Regions from separate parts of the Pseudothioclava alba genome, predicted to be linked through region 2. Evidence: riboswitches for the same ligand, from Rfam matches in the RefSeq annotation. Region 2 holds a riboswitch; the other holds the start of a gene.
The links. A riboswitch is a leader RNA that binds a small molecule or an ion and turns the genes downstream of it on or off. The one in region 2 is predicted to bind thiamine pyrophosphate.
Positions count from the first base shown of each region.

Region 1: it holds a riboswitch for thiamine pyrophosphate, as region 2 does, so the genes downstream of both, thiB (thiamine ABC transporter substrate binding subunit) here and thiC (phosphomethylpyrimidine synthase ThiC) in region 2, are expected to answer to the same signal.

Region 1 is NZ_JAWLVI010000001.1:1,117,986-1,127,840, forward strand. Features, by position in the region: gene petB (cytochrome b) at 1-400, shown strand, start outside; gene RYZ20_RS05475 (cytochrome c1) at 415-1,203, shown strand; gene RYZ20_RS05480 (TetR/AcrR family transcriptional regulator) at 1,282-1,914, opposite strand; gene RYZ20_RS05485 (glutathione S-transferase family protein) at 1,981-2,592, opposite strand; gene aroC (chorismate synthase) at 2,658-3,758, opposite strand; TPP riboswitch at 3,847-3,955, shown strand; gene thiB (thiamine ABC transporter substrate binding subunit) at 3,997-4,977, shown strand; gene RYZ20_RS05500 (thiamine/thiamine pyrophosphate ABC transporter permease ThiP) at 4,953-6,497, shown strand; gene thiQ (thiamine ABC transporter ATP-binding protein) at 6,481-7,176, shown strand; gene RYZ20_RS05510 (S-(hydroxymethyl)glutathione dehydrogenase/class III alcohol dehydrogenase) at 7,225-8,355, opposite strand; gene RYZ20_RS05515 (hypothetical protein) at 8,428-8,769, shown strand; gene RYZ20_RS05520 (c-type cytochrome) at 8,812-9,246, opposite strand; gene RYZ20_RS05525 (DUF2794 domain-containing protein) at 9,589-9,855, shown strand, end outside.
Region 2 is NZ_JAWLVI010000001.1:695,753-705,607, reverse strand. Features, by position in the region: gene RYZ20_RS03425 (TadA family conjugal transfer-associated ATPase) at 1-1,213, shown strand, start outside; gene RYZ20_RS03420 (type II secretion system F family protein) at 1,210-2,184, shown strand; gene RYZ20_RS03415 (type II secretion system F family protein) at 2,198-3,193, shown strand; gene RYZ20_RS03410 (helix-turn-helix transcriptional regulator) at 3,447-4,253, shown strand; gene RYZ20_RS03405 (A24 family peptidase) at 4,253-4,711, shown strand; TPP riboswitch at 4,797-4,917, shown strand; gene thiC (phosphomethylpyrimidine synthase ThiC) at 5,027-6,820, shown strand; gene thiO (glycine oxidase ThiO) at 6,820-7,764, shown strand; gene thiS (sulfur carrier protein ThiS) at 7,754-7,951, shown strand; gene RYZ20_RS03385 (thiazole synthase) at 7,955-8,713, shown strand; gene RYZ20_RS03380 (thiamine phosphate synthase) at 8,713-9,303, shown strand; gene RYZ20_RS03375 (NAD-dependent succinate-semialdehyde dehydrogenase) at 9,463-9,855, opposite strand, start outside.

The DNA.
Region 1 (9,855 bases), 420 kb from region 2:
GCGTGCCTTCACCGCTGACGTCTGGGCCGTGATCCTTGTGAACAAGCTGACCTTCGGCATCGTCGACGCCAAGTTCTTCGGCGTGATCGCGATGTTCGGCGCAATCATCGCGATGGCGCTGGCTCCGTGGCTCGACACCTCCAAAGTCCGCTCGGGCCAATTCCGCCCGATGTTCAAATGGTGGTTCTGGCTTCTGGCCATCGACTTTGTCGTGCTGATGTGGGTGGGCGCGATGCCGACCGACGGGATCTATCCCTACATCTCGCTGATCGGTGCAACCTACTGGTTCGCCTACTTCTTCGTGCTCCTCCCACTTCTGGGCGTGATCGAGAAACCGCTGCCGATGCCGGCAACGATCGAAGAAGACTTCAACAACCATTACGGCACCAAAGCCGAGTAAGGAACAGGACCGAAATCATGAAAAAACTTCTGATCTCTGCCGTTTCCGCGCTCGTTCTGGGCTCTGGTGCGGCATTCGCTGCTGGCTCTGAAGGCCATGTCGAAAATCTGGATTTCTCGTTCGAGAACCCCTTTGGCACCTTCGACCAGCAGCAGCTCCGTCGCGGCTTTCAGGTCTACCGGGAGGTCTGCTCGGCCTGCCACGGCCTGAAATTCGTGCCGCTGCGCTCGCTCGCTGACGAGGGTGGCCCGCAGATGGACGCGGACTGGGTGCGTGCCTATGCCGCCGAACTGGACGAAGTCTACGACCCCGAGACCGACGAGTCGCGTCCGCGCAAGGAAACCGACATGTTCCCGACCCGCAAGGGCGAGGGCATGGGGCCGGACCTGTCGCTGATGGCAAAGGCCCGCGCGGGCTTCCACGGCCCCTACGGCACGGGTATCTCGCAGCTGGTTAACGGCATCGGTGGCCCCGAGTATATCTACTCGGTCCTGACCGGCTACACCGGCGAGGAAGTCGAGATGGCTGGCTCGTATTTCTACGAGAACCACACCTTCCCGGGTGGCCTGATCTCGATGCCCGCGCCGCTCTCGGAAGAGCTGGTCGAGTATGAAGACGGCACCGAGGCCAGCGTTCACCAGATGGCCGAAGACGTTTCGGCCTTCCTGATGTGGACCGCTGAACCCAAGATGATGGCACGCAAGCAATGGGGCTTTGTCGGCGTTCTGCTGCTCGGCCTGCTGACCACGCTGCTCTATCTGACCAACAAGCGCATCTGGGCACCCCACAAGGGCAAGCACTAAGCACCTGATGGCCTGAAACAGAAAACGCGCCCTTCGGGGCGCGTTTTTTATTTGCGACGTTCAGATCGGGGCCGATTGTCAGCCCCGCACCCCATAGCGCGCGAGGAACATCTCGACCGCGCCGTCGATGATCCGTTGACGGTCTCTGGGCGCGCAGCACTCGCCGATGCCAAAGACCAGACGGTTGTGGATGTCGACCTTGCACAGTTCCGCAAACTGATCGGCGGCCAGTTCGAAATCCTCGATCTGCAACTCGCCATTGGCGACGGCTTTGTGCAGATAGTCCACCATATGCTTGCGCACGAGTTCGGGACCGGAGTGGTAGAACTCATGTCCGAGCTGCGGGAAGCGGTCGGCCTCGGCCACGCAAATCCGGTAGGTCTGGAGCGCGAAGGTCGTCGACATATAGCCGATGAACCGCTCGGCCGCGAAGCGCAGCACCGCCGCGACGGGCATCTTCTCGGCCTCGACCAGTTCGACCGCCTCGTCGGCCTGCCGGTTGCACTCGGCCTTGGCAACCTCCATGAACAGCAGCCGCTTGTCGGGGAAATAGCTGTAAAGCGTCGCCTTCGAGACCCCTGCCTCACGCGCGATGTCATCGACCGAGGCGCCCTCGAACCCGTCACGCATGAAAATCGTGCGCGCGCCTTCAAGCACCTGATCGAACTTCCGCCCCTTGCGGATTTTCGGCGTTTTCGACTGGTCGGTCATCATCTCCCCCGAAACTCTACAGGCCATCTTAGACCGAAGCCTTCAGCAGGGAAAGACTACGTGGCGTCACAGCGTTTGCGCAAGAAGTTCCGCGTCCCACCGGGCGACCTCGGCCATCGAGGGCCGCGCCATGCAACGCGCGACCCAATCCTTGATAACCGGCACGTCGGGCGTCATCTGCGTGAAAAACCCGAAGGGCGAGAACATCAGCAGATCGGCCGCGCTGAACCTATCGCCCAGCAGAAAGTCGCGCCCCTGCAAGGCGTCGGTCAGGCGCGCGGTCAGGGTCTTCATATCGCGGAAGGTTGCGTAATAGGCCGGATGTTTGACCTCGGCGACATGGCCAACCAGCACGGGTTCAAGCACGCCTTGATAATAGAAGAGCCACGAGAGGAACTCGCCGCGCTTGGCCTCGCCCGGCATCGGCGCCAAACCGGCCTCGGGGAAGGCTTCGCACAGATAGGCCACGATTGCGCCGCGTTCGCGCACGGTATCCTCGCCATTCACCAGATAGGGAACCTTGCCCTCGGGATGCGGGTTTGCCGCGTCGCGCCCGCCCGACCCATCCTGCCGCGGGATCGACACGACGCGCACATCGACCTTGTCGCGCGCCCCAAGTTCATGAAGCAGCGACACGATGGTCGAGGATCGGCTATTCGGGGAATGGTAAAGGATCATCTGCGCTCCGCGTGGACTGGTTACGTCCCGCAGAGCATTGCACAGTTGCGAGGCTGGCAAAAGCCTTAGCCGATCGTGCCGCGCTGCCCGCCAGTTTGCGCGCGGTCCAGCAGCAGGTGATCAAGGATCACGCAGGCCATCATCGCCTCGGCCACCGGCACCGCACGGATGCCGACGCAGGGGTCATGGCGGCCTTTGGTGATCACCTCAACCTCTTCGCCCGCGATATTGATCGAGCGGCGCGGCGTCAGGATCGACGAGGTCGGCTTGACCGAGAAACGCACGGTGATCGGCTGGCCGGTGGTGATACCGCCCAGAATGCCGCCCGCGTGGTTCGACAGAAACTCGGGGCCATTTGGACCCATGACGATCTCGTCGGCATTCTCGACGCCGGTCAGTTCCGCCGCAGCCATGCCTTCGCCGATCTCGACGCCTTTAACCGCGTTAATCGACATCATCGCGGCAGCCAGATCGGTGTCCATTTTCGCATAGATCGGCGCGCCCAGACCTGCCGGACAGCCTTCGGCCACCACCTCGATCATCGCACCGACCGAGTTCTGCCCCTTGCGGATTGCGTGCAGGTAGTCGGCCCATTCGGCCACGGCATCCGCATCAGGAATAAAGAAATCGTTGCGCAGTATCTCGTCGCGGTCAAAGCGCGCGCGGTCAATATGCTTGGCGCCCATCTGGACCATGTAGCCGGTAATCTGCAGATCCGGCACCAGATGGCGCAGAACTGCCTGCGCCACGCCGCCAGCCGCCACCCGCGCCGCCGTTTCGCGCGCCGAAGACCGCCCGCCGCCGCGATAATCACGCAGCCCGTATTTCTGGTGATAGGTGATGTCGGCATGACCCGGGCGGAACTGCCGCGCGATCTCGCCGTAATCGCGCGAGCGCTGGTCGGTGTTCTCGATCATCAGCTGGATAGGCGTGCCGGTCGATTTTCCCTCGAACACCCCCGAGAGGATTTTCACGCGGTCCGGCTCTTGCCGCTGCGTGGTTTCCTTGGATTGCCCCGGACGGCGGCGATCCAGAAAGACCTGAATGAACTCTTCCGAAATCCCGACACCGGGCGGGCACCCATCGACGGTCGCGCCAAGCGCAGGCCCGTGGCTTTCGCCCCAGGTGGTCACACGGAAGATATGGCCGAAGGTGTTGAAGCTCATGGGTCTCTCCTTTGCCCTCCGATTAGCCTTGAAAGAGGCCGAATCCAAGCGCTTTCCCCTTGCACGGGCGCGCAAGGACACTATGTTCAGCCGCACCTCGGGGTGCCTGACCGATTTCGGACAGGCTGAGATGCGCAAGCGAACCCGTTGAACCTGAACCGGTTAAGACCGGCGGAGGGAAGGTATCGGGCCATTTCACTCGCCCGCCTGACCCCGCCCGTCAGCGAAGGAGCGAACCATGAAGAAAACTCTGATGCTTGCGGGTCTTGTTGCGGCTGCCACTCCGGCGCTGGCCGACGAGAACCCTGTGCTTACTGTCTATGCGCCCGATTATTTCACCTCGGAATGGGGGCCGGGTCCGGCCATTGAGGCGGGGTTCGAGGCTAGCTGCGGCTGTGACCTTGAATTTGTCGCGGGTGATGTGATGCCGCGCCTGATGCTTGAGGGCGACAAGACCGCGGCGGATGTGGTGATCGGCCTGAACACCGACGAGACCGCACGCGCCCGCAAACTGGGCGTTTTCGCGCCCCATAACGCGGATCTCTCGACGCTCACCCTGCCGATTGAATGGGCTGACGACACTTTCCTGCCCTTCGACTGGGCGGAAACCGCGTTCATCTATGACAAGACGCGCCTGCCGAACCCGCCGCAAAGCTTTGCCGAATTGCTGGACGCGGATGTAAAGCTGGCGATTCAGGACCCGCGCGCCTCGGTCTCGGGGCTGGCGCTGCTGTTGTGGGTCAAATCGGTCTATGGTGACAAGGCCGGTGAGGCTTGGGCGAAACTCGCGCCCAAGGTTCTGACGGTGACGCCCGGCTGGTCGGAGAGCTACGGCCTCTTCACCGATGGCGAGGTCGATATGGTGCTCTCGTTCACCACTTCGCCCGCCTATCACATCATCGCCGAAGAGGACGACACCAAGGCCGCCGCGATCTTCCCCGAAGGGCACTACCTTTACACCGAACTCGTTGCCCAGACCGCAACCACCGACACGCCCGAGCTTGCGCAATCCTTCATGGATTACGTCCTTTCGGATGCGTTCCAGGGCATGATCGCGACGGCCAACTGGTCCTATCCGTCGGTGATCAAAGAGGGCTTCCTGCCCGAAGGTTTTGCAGCGCTTCCGCGTCCGGCGAAAACCAGCTTCTACACCGAAGACGAGGCAGAGGCTCTGCGCGGCCCGGCCCTTGAAGAATGGCTCGCCGCGTTCGGGAACTGATCCCGGCGGCGCTGGCGGCCCTGCTGCTGGCAACGCTTGTTCTGGCCCCTCTCGGCGCGGTGGCACTCCGCGCCGGAGGGTTCGGCCTTTTGACGCCGCGCGATCTGGACGCGCTGTGGTTCACGCTCTGGCAGGCCGCGGTCTCGGCTGCGATTTCCTGCGCCTTCGCAATCCCCTTGGCGCGCGCCTTGCACCGACGCGATTTCCGAGGGCGTGGCCTGCTGATCTCGCTGATGGGCGCGCCCTTTATCCTGCCGACCATCGCCGCCGTGATGGGGCTGATCGCGGTTTTCGGGCGCAAGGGGCTGGTGAATACAGGCCTTGGCTGGCTTGGCCTGCCCGAGGTGTCGATCTACGGCGCGCATGGGGTGATCGCGGCGCATGTGTTCTTTAACCTGCCGCTGGCGACGCGCATGGTGCTGCATGGCTGGCGCGCCATCCCGACCGAGCGGGTGCGCCTTGCCGCGAGCCTTGGATTCGGCCCCGCGCAGATGCGCCGCCACCTTGAAACCCCGATGCTGCGCGCGGTTCTTCCCGGCGCGTTTCTGGCGATTTTTCTGGTCTGCCTGACTTCGTTCGCGATTGCCCTGACCCTTGGCGGAGGCCCGAAGGCGACCACGGTAGAGCTTGCAATCTATCAGGCGTTCCGCTTCGATTTCGACATGGGGCGCGCGGCAACGCTGGCGCTGGTGCAGGTCGCGCTGTGCGTCGGCGCACTCATGGTAACGGCGCGGATGACGCTGCCCTCGGGGTTTGGGGCGGGGCTTGATCGTCCGCAGCCGATGCCCGAAGGCGTTACCCCCGCAAGCCCCCTGCCCGATGCTGCGATGATCGTTCTGGCGGCGGCATTTTTGCTGGTGCCGATCGGCGCGATTGTGCTGCGCGGGCTTCCGGCACTCGCCGATCTGCCACCCTCGATCTGGCGCGCGGCGGGCACCTCGCTTGCGGTGGCGGCGGGGTCGACGATTCTGACCCTTGCGCTGGCCCTGCCGCTGGCACTGACCGCCACGCGGCACCGTTGGGCCGAGCTGTCCGCCATGCTGCCCCTATCTGCTTCGGCGCTGGTGATGGGGGCCGGAGCCTTCCTGATCGCGCGGGCCTTCGTGAACCCCACAAGCCTTGCGATTCCGGTGACGCTGTTGACGAATGCGGTGCTCTCGGTGCCCTTTGCCGTGCGTATCCTGATCCCTGCCGCGCAGTATCTGCAGCACAATTACGACCGTCTTGCCTCCGCGCTGGACCTGCGCGGGGTGGCGCGCCTGCGCTATCTGACCCTGCCGCGACTGGCGCAGCCCTTGGGGTTTTCCGCAGGGTTGGCGGCGGCGTTTTCGATGGGAGACCTTGGCGTCATCACCCTGTTTTCGGACGGGCGCACGCAGACGCTTCCGCTTGCGCTTTTTCAACTGATGGGGGCTTATCGGATGGATCAGGCGGCAGCGGCGGCGGTGCTGTTGATCGCCCTGTCATTCGCGCTTTTTTGGGCTTTGGACCGGATCGGACATCATGCTGACCCTCGATAACCTGCACCTGACCCAAGGCGCGTTTCATCTGCGCGCCGATCTGGTAGTGCGAACCGGCGCACGGGTTGCGCTGATCGGCCCCTCGGGCGCGGGCAAATCGACGCTTCTGAACGCGATCGCGGGGTTTATCGCGCCCACCACCGGAGCAATCCGCTGGGATGGCAAGGACATCACCGATATGCCCCCCGGCGCGCGGCCTCTCTCAATCCTGTTTCAGGATCAAAACCTGTTTCCGCATCTGAGCGTCACGCAGAACCTTGGGCTTGGCCTTGATCCGCGCCTGAAGCTGTCTGCCGCGCACAACGCCCAGATCGAAGCGGCGCTGGAACGCACGGGGCTTGCGGGGTTTGGCCCCCGCAAACCGTCCGCGCTTTCGGGCGGGCAGCAGGCGCGTGTTGCGCTGGCCCGCGCGCTTTTGCGAGCGCGTCCCTTGCTGCTGCTGGATGAGCCGTTTTCGGCGCTTGGCCCCGCGCTCAAGGCCGAGATGCTGGCGCTGGTGGGTGCGCTTGCGCAAGAACACCGCACAACGCTTCTGATGGTTTCGCACGACCCCGAGGACGCCCGCGCCCTTTGCCCCGAAACTATCCTCGTGGCTGATGGCGAGGCGCTTCCGCCGCAAGACACTGACGCCCTGCTGACCAACCCGCCCGAGGCGTTGCAAACCTATCTGGGCAAATAAAAACGGGGGCCGTCTGGCCCCCGCTTGTAGGTCTAGTTGCTGCGCGGATCAGTAGATCACGACCGAGCGGATGCTCTCGCCCTTATGCATCAGGTCGAAGGCGTCGTTGATCTTTTCCAGCGGCATGGTGTGCGTGATCATCGAGTCGATCTCGATCTTGCCATCCATGTACCAATCCACGAATTTCGGCACATCGGTGCGCCCCTTCGCACCGCCAAACGCGGTGCCTTTCCAGACACGGCCCGTCACCAATTGGAACGGGCGGGTCGAGATTTCAGCCCCTGCCGGTGCCACACCGATAATCACCGACACGCCCCAGCCGCGGTGCGAACATTCCAGCGCATCGCGCATCACCTTGACGTTGCCGGTCGCGTCGAACGAGTAATCCACGCCGCCGATCTGGTCGTCGCCCTTCTTCGTCAGGTTCACGATTTCCTGCACGACCGAGCCTTCGATCTTGGACGGGTTCACGAAATGCGTCATGCCGAATTTCTTCGCCATCTCGGCCTTCCCATCGTTCAGATCGACGCCGATAATCATATCGGCCCCCGCCATGCGCAGCCCCTGAATGACATTGAGACCAATGCCGCCAAGGCCGAACACCGCCGCGGTCGAGCCGATCTCGACTCCGGCCGTGTTGATCACCGCGCCAATGCCGGTCGTGACACCGCAGCCGATGTAGCAGATCTTCTCGAACGGAGCATCCTCGCGCACTTTCGCCAGTGCAATCTCGGGCATGACCGTGTGGTTCGCGAAGGTCGAGCAGCCCATGTAGTGATAGATCGGCGTGCCATCGAGCATCGAAAAGCGCGTGGTCCCATCGGGCATAAGCCCCTGACCTTGCGTGTTGCGGATCGCCGTGCACAGGTTCGTCTTGCCCGAGCGGCAGGAGGGACATTCGCGGCACTCGGGCGTATAAAGCGGAATCACATGATCGCCGGGCTTGAGCGTGGTCACGCCCTCGCCAACCTCGATCACGACGCCCGCGCCCTCATGCCCCAGAATCGACGGGAACAGCCCTTCGGGGTCCGCTCCGGACAATGTGAACTCGTCGGTGTGGCAGATGCCGGTGGCCTTGATTTCAACAAGAACCTCGCCCGCTTTGGGCCCTTCAAGGTTCACTTCCATGATCTCAAGCGGCTGGCCCGGGGCAATCGCTACGGCGGCACGGGTTCTCATCGCAAATTCCTCCTTGTATAGATGAAAGGAACCTGCGCGAGAGCAGGGCAAAAATCAAGGAACGGGTGCGACATGTTCAACCGAGTTTACGTCATCGCGGCAGGTCTGTTGCTTGCAGCGTGCCAATCCCCCGCCGTCGAAGAGGCGCCCGCGCCCGTGATGCCTGCGCCGCAAATGACGCCAAGCGTCGCTACCACCGACAGCGGGCTGCAAGAGCGCACGCCCGACACTTGCCACGCGATCGACTATATTTCGGTTCTGGGGCAGCCGCGCACGGCGCTTGATACGCTGGCCATCACGCGCCCGCATCGCGTCATCGAATGGCGCGGCTTCGAGGATCAGTCCTACGATCCGCAGCGCGTCGTCTTCCGCATTGATGCTGCGGGCAACATCTGGAACATCGACTGCGGCTAATAAATAAACGCCCCGCTTCAATGGCTTGAGCGGGGCGCTTTTTTAGTTTTTGTAGTCGTCGTGGCAGGATTTACAGGCCGTCCCGATCTGCGTCACCCCGTCGCGCAGCGTATCCAGCGACGTGGTGTCGATTGCGTTGACCGCCTCGACCAGACGTTCGGCCTTGGCGGCAAAATCCTCGAAATTCACCCAGACCGCGTCACTCGTCTCGGAAGCCGGATCATGCGCCTCGGTCTCGAAGGTGGTCACGATCTTGGGGGCGTTTTCGCGCAGCAAAGCCGCCGCCGTCGCGGCCTGCGTCGCGTTGAAATCCAGCTTGCCCTTGGCCATATTCCCCAGCACCGCAAAATTGCTGCGGAAGGTCTCCATATTCGCGATACGGGCTTTGACCAGCGGGTGATGGGGTTGCAGCTTGGCCTGCGCCACGCCTGCGACACAGATCAGCGCGACAGCCAGCAATTTGACAGAGAGTTTCATTCGGGCCTCGTTTCGGGTTCGCCGCACCATAGCCCGCAACACTCCGAGGACCAGACCGATTTCTGCCCGCGCTATAAACTTCGCGTGACGTCCTGGCGATGCAATGAAAGCGCCCCGGCAAAGCGGACTGGGTGGGGGCTGTTAACCGCTTTGCCGGGGTCTTTAGCGTTTTCCGCTGACCTTTGTATCCCTCAGGAAAGGGGCGATATTCGGCTCGGGTGCTGACAATTTGAGGGATTTTTTGCGGCCAAACAAAGACAGGGTTAACGCTGTCAAGACGCCCTTAACCACGCTCAGACTTTTGAGCCTTGATTTGCGGCCCGCTCGCTGTACCCTTTTCTTATGACGGTGCAGCCCCCGACCCCCTTTCCGCGCCCGCAAAGCGCCCCCGAGCAGGTCGCCTTCGACCGGCTGGAACTGGGCGTGATCCTTTCGCTTTATGGCAAGATGGTCGCTGCCGGCGAATGGCGCGACTACGCCATGAGCTTTCTGCGCGACAAGGCGGTGTTTTCGATTTTCCGTCGCGCAGCCGAACACCCGCTCTACCGGATCGAGAAGGTCCCCGCGCTGCGCAACCGGCAGGGGCTTTATGCGGTGCTTGGCATGGAC
Region 2 (9,855 bases):
CCTCTCGGTGATCGACAAGGTCGAGGTGGACGAACTGCGCCACGATGTTGCCGCGCTGGTGAAAGAGGAACTCCGCGCGGGCCAGATCCCGATCCGCCCCGAGGAGTTCACCCGCCTCGTGAACGAGCTGATCGACGAGGTTCTGGGGCTTGGGCCGCTGGAGCCTTTGATGGCCGATCCGACGGTCAACGATATTCTGGTGAACGGGCCGCGCAATGTCTTTGTCGAACGCCACGGCGTGCTGGAGCGCGCCCGCGCGCGGTTCCGCGACGAGCGCCATCTGATGCGGATCATCGAGAAGATCGTCTCGCGTGTCGGGCGTCGGGTCGATGAAAGCAACCCTTGGGTCGATGCGCGCCTTGAGGACGGCAGCCGTGTGAACGCGATCATCCGGCCCTGCGCGATTGACGGGCCAAGCCTGTCGATCCGCAAATTCTCACGCAATCCCTTGACGCTGGAGCGGCTGGTCGAGCATGGCGCGCTGAACGAGCAGGCGATGCGGTTCTTGCGTGCGCTGGTGGCGGCGCGGCTGAACATCCTGATTTCGGGCGGGACAGGCTCGGGTAAGACGACGCTTCTGAATGCGATTTCCTCTGCCATTGACGGGCGCTCGCGGATTGTCACGATCGAGGACGCGGCCGAATTGCAGCTCCAGCAAGAGCATGTCGTGCGCCTGGAAACCCGCCCGCCGAACCCGAACGGGCAGGGCGCGGTGGCGCAGCGCGATCTGGTGCGTAACGCGCTGCGGATGCGCCCCGACCGGATCATCGTGGGCGAGGTGCGCGGCGCCGAGGCTTTCGATATGTTGCAGGCGATGAACACGGGCCACGATGGTTCGATGACCACGGTTCACGCCAATTCGGCCCGCGACGCCATTAGCCGGATCGAACAGATGGTGACGATGATCGGGGCCGATCTGCCCTTGTCCGCGATCCGTTCGCAGGTGGCGGCGGGGTTGCAGATCGTGGTGCAACTGGCGCGGCTGGCCGATGGCACGCGGCGTGTCCTGAGTATCAGCGAGATCACCGGCCTCGAAGGATCGGTGGTGTCGATGCAGGACATCTTTGTGTTCCGCAAACTGGGCAAGACCGAGGACGGGCGGATCCTGGGCGAGTTCACGCCCACCGGCATCCGCCCTCGCTGCGCCGAGGCGCTGATTGCCGCAGGCGTGCCCTTTGATCCGGCGGATTTCGTGGTGCGGAGGTCGTCATGATCGGGGACGTTTTGCAGGACCGCGCGCTGGTCTACCTGTTCTATTGCGGGATTATGCTGGGTGTTTTGCTGGCCTTCAGCGCGCTTGCGGGCGCGTTGCGCCGTGGCGAGACCCGCGCCGAGGCGCGCTCGCGCCGGTTGCGGATGGTGGCCGAGGGAAGCCCGGTCGAGGAACGTCTGGCAGTGCTGAAACCGCCACCCGTCCGGACCGGATTTGCCCGCGTGCCGGTGCTGGGGGTGGTGCCGGCTGCGCTGAAACGCGCGGGCGTGCCGCTGTCGGCGCCTGCCTTCTTTGGCCTGTGCGCGCTTTTGGCGGGGGTGACGCTGGTCACCCTGACGCCGTTGATCGGGGGCGGGGGGGCGGCGCTGGTGGCGCTGGCGTCGGGCCTCGGGCTGCCACTGGTTGCGCTGCGCATCCGGCTGCGCAAACAGGCCGACGCGCTGGTCGCGCAATTGCCTGACGCGCTGGAACTGATGGCGCGGGGGCTGCGGGTCGGGCATCCGCTGAATGCCTCGATCGGGGCGGTTGCGCAGGAGATGGCCGACCCGATCGGCACCGAGTTCGGCATCGTCTTCGATCAGGTGAACTATGGCGACGATCTGCCCGAGGCGTTTCAGGATTTTGCCGACCGCGTCGATCTGGAGGATGTGCATTATCTCTCGGCCAGCATCGGTATCCAGCACGGTAGCGGTGGCGATCTGGCCCGCGTGATCGAGGTTCTGGCCCGCGTGATCCGTGGCCGCGCGGCACTCCGGCGCAAGATCAAGGCGATCTCGTCGGAGGGGCGCGCTTCGGCGGCGTTTCTCTCGGCGCTGCCTTTCATCATGTTCGGCTTCACCTCGGTTTCGTCGCCCAATTACTACGGTGGCGTGATGGATGACCCGCTGTTCACGCCGATGGCGGCGGCGGTGGTCGGGCTGACGCTGGTCAATGCGCTGGTGCTGCAAAAGCTGGTCAATTTCCACGTCTGAACAGGAGGGCGCGATGCTGGACATTCTGGAGATGCTGACGCGAAGCCTTGGGGTGACGCCGGAAACCGTTTTTGCGGGCGGGATTGCGGGCGGCGTGGGGCTAGGGCTTTGGGGCGTCTACGCGGGGTTTTTCCGCGCCGATCCGGTGGCCGCGCGGATGGCCTCTATCGCAGGTGCGCGCCGCCAGTCACGGCTGGACCGCGCGCTTTTGCTGGCACCAAGCGAGACACCGGGGCGGCTGATGAAAGCCTTTGTGCCGAGCGAGAAAGCCGCGCAGGGCAGCCTGCGGCTCCAGCTTGCACAGGCGGGGCTGAACGGGCCGCAGGCGCTGCGCAACTATACCATTGCGCGGGTGGTGCTGGCGCTAATCCTGCCGCTGGCGATGCTGGGGCTTGTGCTAAGCGCGCGCACGCCGGGGCTGTCGCTGCCGCTTGGTCTCTCGGAGAGGTTGGGCGGCATGAGCGCGCTTGGCATCTACCAGATGCTGACGGTGCTGGTCGCGCTTGGCTATTTCGCGCCGCGCTACTGGCTGCAAAACCGCATCACCGAGCGCAGGCTGCGCATCGAAGAGAGCTTCCCAAATGCGCTTGATCTGCTGCAAATCTCGATCGAGGCGGGGCTGGGGTTCGATGCGGCGATGACGCGGGTCGGCAACGAGTTGATGCATAGCGCGCCCGATCTGGCGGTGGAAATCCTTAGCGTGCAGCATCAGGTTCAGGCGGGGCGGATGCGCGACGCGGCGCTGAACGACATGGCCGAGAGGATCGGGCTGGAGACGGTGCGCTCTTTCGCCAATGTCGTTCGCCAGTCGATCCAGTTCGGCACTTCGATGGCGCAGGCGCTGACCACCTATGCGGACGAGCTGCGCAACATCCGCGAGATGCGCGCGCAGGAAATGGCGAACAAACTGCCGGTGAAAATGTCGATGGTGATGGCCTCGCTGATGCTGCCCGCGCTGATTACGCTGACGGTGGGTCCGGTTGTTATCCGATATGTGCAGCAATTCTGAGTGGCGATTCGTTTCCTCCCTTTCCGGCGGAAGATCGCGCGCAATATAGTTGCGCGTGCGCGTCGGGATTCCTGCCGGATTTACCACCAAAGGTTGTAAATTCTGTGCTTCGTGGATGGAAATAGCTAATATCATTGACAAAATTCCCCCGCCGAGATGAAAATCAAAAGTATGTAGCAAATATACTTTATGGTGTTCGTTTGGGGGTGTGACCATGAAGGACTTGGATAGAGATCCTCTCGGGTCAAGTCGGTTGCGTGCGATTGAAGCTGGTATGATCGGGGCGGTTGCGCAGTGGTGCGAATGTTTGCACGGCGCGGACCCTGTGCTGAAAGCCTTGGAAGTTCTGGGAAAAAGCATCGAGGCCGAGGCGGTTCTGCTCTCGCGCCATTCGCGGACCCTGGGGGCAAAGGCGCGGGTTCTGGTCTGGGACCGCCAACCGAAAACAGTTCTGGGCGGGCGGTTGGAGCGCTCTTATGCGGCCTCGGTCCTGGGGGCGTATTTCGACAAGGCCCGTCCCGGCAGCCTGTGGTTTAAAACGATGGTCGAAGACAGTCTGGGCAGCGATCTGATCGCCTTCCATTCGAACCGCCATCTGCGCGAACTGGTCGTGGTGCCGCTTGAATCGAAGGAGCGCTCGGTTGATTTTCTGGAAATCCATCTGACCGACAAGCCGCGTAATTATCAGCAAGCGGTGCTGAATATGCTTGCGCCGATGCTGGCGAAGACCTGGCATAACCGTGCCAGCGGGCTGTTTACCGAAAGCCTGTTGCGCATGACGGTGCGGCCGCAGCACGTCAGCGATGGTGTGCCGATCCTGAGCGCGGACAACCCTGCGGGGCTGAGCCGCGCGGAGTATCGGGTCTGTCTGCTGCTGAGCCGCGGCAAGACGATGGACGAGCTTAAATCCGAGCTTGGCATCGGTGAATCGACGTTGCGCACACATCTGAGCCATCTTTACGCCAAGACGGGTTCGGCCAACGCGGGCGAGCTGATCTACCGGCTTGTCGCGGCCGAGCCGTTCATGGCCGACGGGGGCTGCTCTGATCGGGTGGCGTGATGCGCGCTGATCTGCTTTTGCTGGCCCTTGTCTTGCCCCTCGTTGTTGCGGCAGCGCTGAGCGATCTGCGCCGGCTGAAAATTCCCAATAGCTATGTCCTTGTCGCGGTTGTGATTTTTCTGGGCGTGGCGCCGGTTTTGCTGACGCTGGACGATCTCGGGGCGCGGGTGCTTGGTGCGGGGATCGCCTTGGCCATCGGGTTTGTGCTCTTTGGGTTGCGACTGTTTGGGGGCGGCGATGTAAAGATGATGGCGGCCTTGATGCTGTTTGTGCCGGTCGGGGCGAGTGCGCTGTTTATGCAGATGTTTTCGCTGGCTTTGCTGGTCACGGCGGGGGGGATGCTGTTCGTGCAGCGCGCGGGCGGGCATCCTGATTGGGCCAGCGTGCAGGCGCGCGGCAAGATGCCTGTCGGGGTGCCGATGGCGCTGGCGGTGGCGGGGTTGCTGATCCTGCTATGAGTTTGCTTGCACGAAATCTGGATCTGCCCCTGCATGGACGGCGGCGATATTGCCCTTGACGGCCCCTACGAAACTCCGCATCCTCGCACCACGTCAGGGGAGTCCCGCCTAGGGGACTGAGAGGCTGAGTGGGGGCAACCCCGGTGAAGCGACCCTTTGAACCTGACCCAGTTGATGCTGGCGTAGGAAGACCGAAGGGCATTCCCTCCATTTCATGCGGAGCGGTCCTTTCGGGCCGCTTTGGCCCATTTCAGGGGCGCGCGGTCCCTTTCTGCCTAAAGTTTCACTTGGGTCTCATCGCTTGAGGAGACCGAAATGAAAGACCCTATCCCGACCATCACCACGGGCGCCTTGCCCGCCTCGCGCAAGACCTATGTCGCGGGGCAGATCCATGACATCCGCGTGCCGATGCGCGAGATCGAGATCTCGAACGAGGCGCCGCTGAGGGTCTATGACAGCTCGGGGCCGTATACCGATCTAGGCGTGCGGATAGATATTTCCAAAGGGCTGGCTCCGGTGCGCGGCGAATGGCAGCTCGCGCGGTGCGACGCCGAGGCCTACGAGGGCCGCACCGTCACCTCGGCCGACAACGGTTTTGCTGAAGGCGCGCGCCTGACGCCCGCCTTCCCCGAACAGTGTGCGCCCTTGCGCGCTGTTGGCGACAAGGCAATCACCCAACTTGCCTATGCCCGCGCGGGCATCATCACTCCCGAGATGGAGTTCGTCGCGATCCGCGAAAATCAGGGCCGCGTCGAGGCCTGGACCGAGGCGCGTGACGGCGAGGATTTCGGCGCCGCCATTCCCGATCTGGTGACGCCCGAATTCGTGCGTCAGGAAATCGCCGCGGGCCGCGCGATCATCCCCGCCAACATCAACCACCGCGAGCTGGAACCCGTTATCATCGGGCGCAACTTCCTGGTGAAGATCAACGCGAATATCGGCAATTCGGCGGTGACTTCCAGCATGGAGGAAGAGGTCGAAAAGATGGTCTGGGCGATCCGCTGGGGGGCGGATACGGTGATGGACCTCTCGACCGGGCGCAACATCCACAACATCCGCGACTGGATCATCCGCAACGCGCCGGTGCCGATCGGGACGGTGCCGCTTTATCAGGCGCTTGAAAAGGTGGGCGGCATTGCCGAAGACCTGACGTGGGAGGTGTTCCGCGACACGCTGATCGAGCAGGCCGAGCAGGGCGTCGACTATTTCACCATCCACGCGGGCGTGCGCCTGCACATGATCCCGATGACGGCCAAGCGCGTGACGGGGATCGTGTCGCGCGGTGGCTCGATCATGGCTAAATGGTGCCTGCATCATCACCGCGAGAGCTTCCTCTATGAGCATTTCGACGAGATTTGCGACATCTGCCGCAAGTATGACGTGTCCTTCAGCCTTGGTGACGGGCTGCGCCCCGGCTCGATCGCGGACGCCAACGATCAGGCGCAATTCGCCGAACTGCGCACCTTGGGCGAACTGACGAAAATTGCCTGGGCGAAGGACTGTCAGGTGATGATCGAGGGGCCGGGCCATGTGCCGATGCACAAGATCAAGGCCAATATGGACGAGCAGCTCAAGCACTGCCATGAGGCGCCGTTCTACACGCTCGGGCCGCTGACCACCGATATTGCGCCGGGCTATGACCATATCACCAGCGCCATCGGCGCGGCGATGATCGGGTGGTTCGGCACCGCGATGCTGTGTTACGTCACGCCGAAAGAGCACCTTGGCCTGCCCGACCGCGACGACGTGAAAACCGGCGTGATCACCTATAAGCTGGCGGCCCATGCGGCGGATCTTGCCAAGGGGCATCCGGGTGCGCAACTGCGTGATGATGCGCTAAGCCGCGCGCGGTTCGAGTTCCGCTGGCAGGATCAGTTCAACCTCTCGCTCGACCCCGATACGGCGCGCGAGATGCACGATGAAACCATGCCTGCGCAGGCGCATAAGGTGGCGCATTTCTGCTCGATGTGCGGGCCGAAGTTCTGCTCGATGCGGATTTCGCACGACATTCGGGCCGAGGCCGAAAAGCAACAGGGCATGGCCGAGATGGCCGGTAAGTTTCGCGAAAAGGGGGAGCTTTACCTCCCCGCCGAGGAGCCTGCGCAATGATGTTCTCGGTTCTGGGTGCAGGGGTGGCGGGGCTGTGCACCGCCACCGCCCTGGCTGAACGCGGGGCGCGGGTCGAGGTGATCGACCCCGATCCTGATCCGACGGGGGCGTCCTATTACGCAGGCGGGATGCTGGCCCCTTTTTGCGAGGGCGAGGCCGCGCCCGAAGTGGTTGTGACCACGGGACAATCGGCGCGCGAGTGGTGGGCGGCGCGGGTGCCGGGTGTGGTGGTTGCGGGCACGCTGGTCGTGGCGCCGCCGCGCGATCAGGCCGAGCTGGACCGCTTTGCGCGCGCCACGCGTGGGCATTCCTGGGTTGATCCGGGCAGCCTTGAGCCTGATCTGGCGGGGCGCTTTGCGCGGGCTTTGCATTTCGCGGACGAGGCGCATCTTGACCCGCGCGCGGCCTGCAAGGCGCTGATTGCGCGGCTGACCGACATGGGTGCCGAGCTGTTCTTCGGCACGGGCGCGCACCCGCGCGGACAGATCGTCGATTGTCGCGGCTTGGCAGCGCTTGACCTGCTGCCCGAACTGCGCGCCGTGCGCGGCGAGATGCTGATGCTGCACACCGACGAGGTGACGCTTGCGCGCCCCGTGCGGCTGCTGCATCCGCGTTTCCCGTGCTACATCGTGCCGCGCGGGCAGGGGCGCTTTATGGTCGGTGCGACGATGGTCGAAAGCGATGATGCTGGGCCGATTACTGCGCGCGCGACGATGGAGCTGCTCTCGGCGGCCTACGCGCTGCACCCCGCTTTTGCCGAGGCCAAGATAATCGAGACCGGCGCGGGCCTGCGTCCCTCTTTGCCCGACAACGTGCCGTCCGTGCAGTTCCGCGCGGACCGGATTTTCGTCAACGGCCTTTACCGGCACGGGTTCCTGATGGCTCCCGCATTGGCCGAAGAGGTCGCCCAAACCGTTTTTCAGGAGAAAGCCCATGCGTCTTGAGGTGAATGGAACCGCGCGCGAGGTTGCGGCGGAAACGCTTGATGCGCTGCTGGTCGAGATCGGGGTCGATCTGGCCTCGGTCGCGACCGCGCTGGATGGCGAGTTTGTGCCGCGTGGCCAGCGCGCCGCAACGCCGCTGACCGATGGGGCGCGGGTCGAGATCGTCGCGCCGATGCAGGGGGGCTGATAGATGTTCTACGGTATAGACCTGTCGTCGCGGCTGATGCTGGGGACGGCGCAATACCCCTCGCCACGGGTTCTGGCCGAGGCGATTGCGGCCTCGGGCGCCGAGGTCATCACCGTCAGCCTGCGCCGCGAAGGCGCGGGGGGCGGGGCGTTTCGGGAAATCCTTAAAGGGCTGAACTGCCGCCCTTTACCCAATACCGCCGGGTGTCACTCGGTGAAAGAGGCGGTCACGACCGCACAAATGGCGCGCGAGGTGTTCGGCACGAACTGGATCAAGCTCGAGGTCATCGGCCATGCCGATACGCTCCAGCCTGACCCCTTCGCGCTGGTCGAGGCCGCGCGGGTGCTCTGCGCCGACGGGTTCGAGGTGTTCCCCTACACGACCGAAGACCTGATCGTGGGCGAACGGCTGCTGGAGGCAGGTTGCAAGGTGCTGATGCCTTGGGGCGCGCCGATCGGTTCGGGGCAGGGGCTGCGCAATCGCGACGGGCTGCGCACGATGCGCGCGCATTTCGCGGGCGTGCCGCTGGTGGTTGACGCTGGCATCGGTGCGCCCTCGCAGGCGGCCGAGGCGATGGAGATGGGCTTTGACGCGGTGCTTCTGAACACGGCTGTTGCCAAGGCGCTGGACCCGGTCGCGATGGCGCGCGCCTTCGGGCAGGCGGTCGCGGCGGGGCAGGCGGCCCACACCGCGGGGCTGATGCCCAAGCGCGATATGGCCGAGGCCTCCACCCCGATCTTCGGTATGGCGGAGCTGGTTTGATGGAGCGCTTCTATCTGATCGTGGGCCATGTCGGGCGGCTGGAACTGCTGGTGCCGCAGGGCGTCAGGTTGGTGCAGTTGCGCCTTAAGGACCAGCCCGAAGCCGAGGTCCGCCGCCAGATCGCGCGGGCGCGCGATTTCTGCGCGGTGCATGGCGCGCAGCTTGTGGTGAACGACTATTGGCAGATCGCGCTTGATCTGCGCTGTTCCTTTGTCCATCTGGGGCAGGAGGATATGGAAACGGCTGATTTTGTCGCGCTCAGGCGTGCGGGCGTGCGCTATGGCCTCTCCACCCATGACGAGGCCGAGCTGGACCGCGCGCTGGCGCTTGATCCGGCCTATGTCGCGCTTGGGCCGGTCTATCCGACGCTTCTGAAACAGATGAAATGGGGGCCGCAGGGGCTTGAACGTGTGGCTGCATGGAAGGCACGGGCGGGCAAGGTGCCGCTGGTTGCCATCGGTGGGCTGACGCCCGAACGGCTGGCAGGCGTGTTTGCGGCAGGCGCGGATAGTGCCGCCGTCGTGACCGATATTCAGCAGGCCACCGACCCCGAGGCGCGCTGTCGCGAGTGGCTGGCGGCGACTGCCTGAGCGAAACGGGCCCGCCATTGGTCACAGGGAGCTGCAACCGATGGCGGGCCCGCCGTTCGAACCCGTGAAGCCAGCCGGAGGTGCGGGATTAAGTTCCGGCCGGCAAGGGAGGTTCGTCGCGTAACCCATGTATTTCAATGGGGTTTCTGTCTTTGGCGGTTATTCGATCCCGCCAAAGACCATGTTCTTGATCTCAAGGTAGTCGTCGCAGCCGTATTTCGAGCCTTCACGCCCGATCCCCGATTGTTTGACGCCGCCGAAGGGGGCGACCTCGGTTGAGATGAGGCCGGTGTTGATGCCGACCATGCCGGTTTCAATCGCTTCGGCGACGCGCCAGATGCGGGCGATGTCGCGCGAGTAGAAATAGCCTGCCAGCCCGAACTCGCTGGCGTTTGCCATCTCGATCGCATCGGCCTCGGTCTCGAATTTGACCAGGGGCGCAAGCGGGCCGAAGGTCTCTTCCGAGGCGACGCGCATCTTTTGCGTCACTCCCGTCACGATGGTCGGTTCAAAGAAGGTGCGGCCAAGGTTCGACCGGCTGCCACCCTTCAT